3 regions of the Leclercia sp. GHBNCSD genome follow, and region 3 is predicted to be linked to each of the others. Evidence: riboswitches for the same ligand, from Rfam matches in the RefSeq annotation. Region 3 holds a riboswitch; each other region holds the start of a gene.
What was found. Region 3 has a riboswitch for thiamine pyrophosphate ahead of thiM (hydroxyethylthiazole kinase). Riboswitches for the same ligand answer to the same signal wherever they lie in the genome.
Positions count from the first base shown of each region.

Region 1: another riboswitch for thiamine pyrophosphate. It lies ahead of thiC (phosphomethylpyrimidine synthase ThiC); the one in region 3 lies ahead of thiM (hydroxyethylthiazole kinase).
Region 2: another riboswitch for thiamine pyrophosphate. It lies ahead of thiB (thiamine ABC transporter substrate binding subunit); the one in region 3 lies ahead of thiM (hydroxyethylthiazole kinase).

Region 1 is NZ_JBQVYO010000001.1:1,740,388-1,742,649, reverse strand. It holds gene thiC (phosphomethylpyrimidine synthase ThiC) at 1-788, opposite strand, end outside; TPP riboswitch at 867-975, opposite strand; gene rsd (sigma D regulator) at 1,029-1,526, opposite strand; gene nudC (NAD(+) diphosphatase) at 1,622-2,262, shown strand, end outside.
Region 2 is NZ_JBQVYO010000001.1:1,190,517-1,192,778, reverse strand. It holds gene thiP (thiamine/thiamine pyrophosphate ABC transporter permease ThiP) at 1-482, opposite strand, end outside; gene thiB (thiamine ABC transporter substrate binding subunit) at 458-1,441, opposite strand; TPP riboswitch at 1,476-1,575, opposite strand; gene sgrR (HTH-type transcriptional regulator SgrR) at 1,612-2,262, opposite strand, start outside.
Region 3 is NZ_JBQVYO010000001.1:3,551,232-3,553,493, forward strand. It holds gene ACT3IC_RS16945 (hypothetical protein) at 1-534, opposite strand, end outside; TPP riboswitch at 1,083-1,180, shown strand; gene thiM (hydroxyethylthiazole kinase) at 1,216-1,986, shown strand; gene thiD (bifunctional hydroxymethylpyrimidine kinase/phosphomethylpyrimidine kinase) at 1,983-2,262, shown strand, end outside.

The DNA.
Region 1 (2,262 bases), 1.8 Mb from region 3:
CCCCAGCGGGTCGACCAGACCAGTTTCTCCACCTCCTCTTCGATAGACGAGGTGACCGCTGAGTTACCGATGTTGGCATTCACTTTCACCAGGAAGTTACGGCCGATAATCATCGGCTCCGACTCCGGATGGTTAATGTTGGCCGGGATAATGGCGCGCCCGGCAGCGACTTCGTCACGGACAAACTCCGGGGTGATGTTCTCCGGCAGGCGGGCACCAAACCCTTCGCCCGGATGCTGGTGGCGCAGCACGTCGGTACGGATGCGCTCGCGGCCCATGTTTTCGCGAATGGCGATAAACTCCATCTCCGGGGTTACGATCCCCTGACGGGCGTAGTGCAGCTGGGTGACGCATTTGCCCGCTCTGGCACGTTTCGGCGTAAGAAGGCCGGTGAAGCGCAGCTCGTCCAGACCATCATCGGCCAGGCGCTCCCGGGTGTAAGCTGAGCTTTGTTCGGTTAGCGCTTCGCAATCGTTACGTGCGTCAATCCAGGGTTGGCGCAGTTTCGCCAGCCCCTGCTGCACGTTGATGGTTATCGCCGGATCGCCGTACGGGCCGGACGTGTCGTAGACCGGCACTGCTTCGTTCTCTTCAAACTGGGGAGCCTCTTTGCTGCCGCCGACGAGCGTCGGACTGAGCTGGATCTCGCGCATGGGCACGCGAATATCCTCCCGGGAGCCGGTCAGATAGATGCGTTTTGAGTTAGGGAAAGCGGTGCCTTCCAGGGTGTCGATAAAGTGTTGGGCTTGTGCGCGCTGTTCGCGGCGGGTCAATTTTGTGGCAGACATAGCTCGTTCCAGAAAGTGAGGAAGTGGCTTGTCAGACGACGGATGAAGCAAGAGAGGATCGCCCGGCGGCGATACATGAACAGATTGACTCTTGTTCCCTTCGCAGGTTTTAACCTGATCAGGTTCCGCGGATCCCGAATTAACGGTCTCAGCCCGGCTTTCGCACTGGGCACTCCGACAAGAATGTGCTCCCCTACAGCGGGAGCAGTAAATGTAAATTACGCGTTAACGATAAATAACTCAAGCCGGTCGGGCGACGTTATCTTCGTTACTCGCTTTCAAATTGTGATCCAGCGCAAGGGCGATCAGGTTGTCTTCCAGCGTAAACCGCTGCTCCAGCGCCTCGCCGATATCAGAGAGGGCCTGCTGAAATTCCAGATAATTATCCTGATCGATGGCATTCTCGAGCGTGGAGTCGTAATAATCCATGATTTGCTGGGTATTGGCTTCCAGCAGAGGATAGAGTTTGGTGGCCGCTAAAAACGGGCTGTTACCTTCCATTTCACCGATAATACGCTCATAAATATTGAAATGGCCGTTAGAAAGGTAATCGACCAGGCTCTGACAGAAATCGTCCAGCGCTTTTTCGTTCAGGCGCATATAGGACTCTTTGCCCGGTTTAATGCCAACAAGGTTGTAGTAGGCAACAAGCAGATGTTTCCGCACGTGCAGCCAGCGATCGACCAGGTTGTTACATCCGCCAACGCGTTCTGTCAGGTTTTCTAGCTGGTTTAGCATGTTTGACTCCGCAAGGTTAAGATTAAATTCTGCCCGCCCAAAATGTAATAGTATTGTTACCAACATGCCTGTGAAGCAAAGGTAGTGCAATAGATATGGATCGTATAATTGAAAAATCGGATCGCGGCTGGTGGTTAGTCAGCCATGAACAAAAATTATGGTTGCCCGGTGGTGAATTACCACATGGCGAGGCCGGAAATTTCGATCTTGCGGGTCAACCCGCACTTAATATCGGGGAGTGGCAGGGCGATCCTGTGTGGTTGATCCAACAAAATCGCCGTCACGATATGGGATCGGTACGCCAGGTGCTCGATCTCGATGTGGGTCTGTTCCAGCTGGCCGGGCGTGCTGTGCAGTTGGCCGAGTTTTATCGCTCGCATAAATACTGCGGCTACTGTGGTCACACCATGCACCCAAGCAAAACCGAGTGGGCCATGCTCTGCGGCCACTGCCGCGAACGTTACTACCCGCAAATCGCGCCGTGCATCATCGTCGCCATTCGTCGTGAAGAGACCATCCTGCTGGCGCAACACACGCGTCATCGTAACGGGGTGCATACCGTGCTGGCCGGGTTTGTCGAAGTGGGCGAAACGCTGGAGCAGGCTGTCGCCCGGGAAGTGATGGAAGAGAGCGGCATCAAGGTGAAGAACCTGCGCTATGTCACCTCCCAGCCCTGGCCGTTCCCGCAGTCGTTGATGACCGCTTTTATGGCCGAATATGACAGCGGCGAGATCGT
Region 2 (2,262 bases), 2.4 Mb from region 3:
GCCTGTAAGAGCAGGCGCGTTGCCATCGGCATGTTGAAAAAGAGGTGCGCCAGCAGGATCCCCTGCAGGCCATAGGGCGAGAAGCGCCACTCAAGCCCGAGTGCCTGGAATAGCGCGGCCAGCCAGCCCTGACGCCCGTAAACGCTGAGAATGCCAAATACCGCCACCAGTACCGGCAGGATCAGGGTCATGGCGCACAGGCGTAGCAGCGCCTGCCTGCCAGGGAAGCGACGCCGGTAGAGCGCGCGGGCAAGAAATATCGCGGGCACGACGGAGAGCAGGGCGGAGAGAAACGCCTGCCAGAACGAGAAGCGGATAACGTGCCACAGATAGCTGTCGTGCAGAAGCGCCGCGACGTCGGTGGCTGGCGCGTTAAACCACAGCGCCAGAAATGCGCCCAGGGCGACGGCCACCATCAGCGTGGCGGCCAGCAGCCCCGGCAGCAACCAGCCGGCGATTAACGGCTGACGGCGCGTTGCCATTCACTGACCCATGCTGCACGTTTCCCGGCCACTTCCTGCGGGGTAAATTCCAGCGTGGTTTGCGGTTTCACCAGGGTATCAAAACCTGCCGGTAACGTCACATTGGTCACCGGATACATCCAGTTGCCGGTCGGGATGGCGTTCTGGAACGACGGAGAAACCATAAATTTCAGGAACTTCTCAGCCAGCTCCGGCTGCTTGCTGGCTGCGGTCCGGGCGGCGACCTCAACCTGCAGATAGTGACCTTCAGCAAAGTCAGCGGCGGCATAGTTCTCTTTTTTCTCGGCGATGATGTGGTACGCCGGGGAGGTGGTATAGCTCAGCACCAGATCGCTTTCCCCTTTCAGGAACAGACCATAGGCTTCGCTCCAGCCTTTGGTCACGGTGACCGTTTTGGCGGCCAGTTTCTGCCAGGCTTCCGGGGTCTTGTCGCCGTAGACCTTTTGCATCCACAGCAGCAGACCCAGCCCCGGGGTGCTGGTGCGGGGATCTTCGTAGATCACCCGCCACTTCTGGTCGCTCTCAACCAGCTCTTTCAGGCTCTTTGGCGGATTTTTCAGCTTGTTTTTGTCGTAGACGAAGGCGAAGTAGCCGTAATCGAAAGGCACAAAGGTGTCGTTCTTCCAGCCGCCAGGGACGTTAACCGCCTCGGCCGCCACACCGCTTTTGGCGAACAGCCCGGTCTGGGTGGCTGCTTCCAGCAGATTGTTATCCAGCCCCAGCACCACGTCGGCTTTGCTGTTTTTGCCTTCCATGCGCAGGCGGTTCAGCAGCGAGACGCCATCCTCCAGCGCCACGAACTTCAGCTCGCACTTGCAGTCGGCCTCAAAGGCTTTTTTGACCGCCGGGCCCGGGCCCCAGTCGGCAGCGAAAGAGTCATAGGTGTAGACCGTCAGGACAGGACTGGCAACGGCAGGCAGCGCAACCAGCGCCAACAGGGGAAGAACAGTTTTGAACACTTTGCACCTCATTGTTTGAGAGTGGCAAAGGATTTTGAGCAACAGCCTCAAATCCCTTCGCCGGCGTTATCCGGATCAGGTTCGACGGGTATTTTCTCAGCACACGCTTTCACGCAGCACCCCGTTGAGAACGGCAGTATTGTAATGATTTGGTGAATATTACGAAAGTGTTATGGTTCCGGCGGCGCAAACCACGCCGATTTAAAATCAAACCACCCCAGCGTATTCATACGCAAGCCGCGCATACTGCGCTGCCCCTGGATCATCAGCCAGTGGTGGATCAGCGGGACGATCGCCTGCTGGGCGAGCAGCTGCTGGCACCAGACCGCAAGATTCATCTCACCCGCGCGCCACTCGGCGGCGTCCTGTTGCCAGTCCCGCTCAATACAGTTTTGCAGAAGCGGCACCTCATAGAGATGTGAGAACAGCGAGAAATCCAGCGGCAGGGTGAAGTTGACGCTGTTGAGCCAGATGTCGCTCACGATCTCGCCGCGATGCCACTCCTCATAGCTGACCTCCTGAATGTTCAGCGTCACCTGCTCGGCGGCGAGCAGCTCGCTCATCATTCTGGCGATCACCCGATGTTCGATATGTTCGCGGTAGAAGGTCAGGGTGAGGCTCTCCAGCCCGGCCGGTTGGTCGCCGCGTCCCGGACGGGCATGGTGCCAGCGCGGCAGCAGGCCATACGCCGGGAACCAGTAGGACTGATATACTTCCTCAGCCTGATAGATCAGGTTCGCCGGGGAGAGGATCCGGCTTACCCACTGGCGCACCTCGGCGCTGGCCCCGAGGTGGGAGCGGGCGTCAAACAGCAGATAGTA
Region 3 (2,262 bases):
GAAATTTTCGTCAGCGATGAATTCACCAGAGCTAGTAGACGCCATAGGATAAGAGTACCTATAGGTCGAATAACAGTTGTCAAACTCTAGAGTATATTTTTCGCCTGCCACTTGGAAACTTTTAAATGGTAAGCTTTCAAACATCTCAATAGTGTTTTTTCTATGAGAGTAAAAACCATCAGCCTTGTTTTTTCTTTCTGCTTCTTTTATCTGTTTATCAGTCTGAATGGTTCGATGTATGTTATTTACAACTACGCCAAAGGGAATTGATAAGGATAACAATCCTAACGGCAATTTGCTGATTTCAATGAATTTATTAAATCCATCTGCATCAAGTTTAAGATCGTATTCTCTCCAGCATATAAACCCTATCATCAAGAAAGAAACTATAGGTATTATGATTGCTGCTTTAAATAATTGTTGGTGAGTAAGAGGCTCAGCATTCATTTTGAATGCTTTAACCTTAAACAAATATAAAATGTGTAGTACTAAATATAATAGGAAAAATGCAAATATACCTGAGTTCAATGTCATTTTATCATGCCTTTGATTTTTAATTATTGGTAACTTTTAAATTAAATAATGAAGAGCGCTAAAGCAGCTTCACAAACAACCCTAGTATAATTTTAGCTATTAAACTAAAGGTTTTAACTCTCTTTACTATGAAATCTGATTGCCAATTCTAATTTGTTTTAGTGTCGAGTGAAAGAGGGTTTTAATAATTTGAATGATTTATAACCTTACTTAATCTTGTTGTCTTGACCCACACCCTTACTATCGGACAGCTAACGCAGTTAGCGTTTCTTCTGTCTTTTGCTCCTGCCTTACGCGAAGAAGCGATTGCCCGGAGACGAGTAACTGGAAGCCTGCGACAGTTACAACTTACCTACGCTCTTCACCTCAAGCGGATATACAAGCGGGTGAGCACATTTCAGGTAATTAATTACGTGAGAAACCTATTTCTGGTGTGATAACTGCTGTGATAAGCACTGTGATAAATCGATAATCCTTGCACCCTGCCTACGGCCCCGGTTACACTAAACGCCTACAATTTGTTTCTGTGTAAATGATTGTTTTGTAATTGATTTGACTCGGGGTGCCCTTCTTTGTGAAGGCTGAGAATATACCCGTACCACCTGATCTGGATAATGCCAGCGTAGGGAAGTCAGATGCCCTCCGGGCTATCGCTTCTTCGCGCAAGGCAGGAGCGATACCATGCAGCCTGACCTGCTTAATCTACACGCCTTACACCATTTCCGAACCCGTTCTCCGCTGACCCACTGCATGACCAACGACGTGGTGCAGACCTTTACCGCCAATGTCCTGCTGGCCCTTGGTGCATCACCGGCGATGGTGATTGAAGCCGAAGAGGCGGAACAATTCTCCGCGCTGGCCGATGCGCTGCTGATCAACGTCGGCACCCTGACCGCACCGCGCGCCCAGGCGATGCGCCGGGCCATTGAAAGCGCGGTGGCGGCGGACAAGCCCTGGACGCTCGATCCGGTAGCCGTTGGCGCGCTGGCGTACCGCACCCGTTTTTGCCAGCAAATTCTCACCCTGAAACCGGCGGCCATTCGCGGCAATGCCTCGGAAATTCTCGCGCTCGCCGGGATGAGCGCGGGCGGGCGCGGGGTGGACACCACCGACACGGCGGCCAGCGCGCTACCCGCTGCCCAGGCGCTGGCGCGGCAAACCAATGCGATTGTGGTGGTGACGGGGGAGGTGGATTACGTCACTGACGGACTGCGCACCCAGACCCTGACGGGGGGCGACCCGATGATGACCCGGGTGGTGGGCACCGGCTGTGCGCTATCGGCGGTGGTGGCGGCCAGCTGTTCGCTGCCGGGCGACCGGCTGGATAACATCGCGGCGGCCTGTGGCTGGATGAAACGGGCCGGTACCCTTGCGGCTGCTCAAAGCCGCGGGCCGGGCAGTTTTGCGGCAACGTTCCTTGATGCCCTGTGGGCTCTGGGGGCACAACGATGAAACGCATTAATGCCCTGACCATTGCCGGTACCGACCCCAGCGGCGGCGCTGGCATCCAGGCTGACCTCAAAACCTTCTCCGCGCTCGGCGCATACGGCTGCTCGGTGATCACCGCCCTGGTAGCCCAGAATACCCGGGGGGTGCAGTCGGTCTATCGCATTGAGCCTGATTTTGTAGCGGCGCAGCTTGAGTCGGTGTTCAGCGATGTACGCATCGACACCACCAAAATTGGCATGCTGGCGGAGGCCGATATCGTCGAGGCCGTCGCGGAGCAGC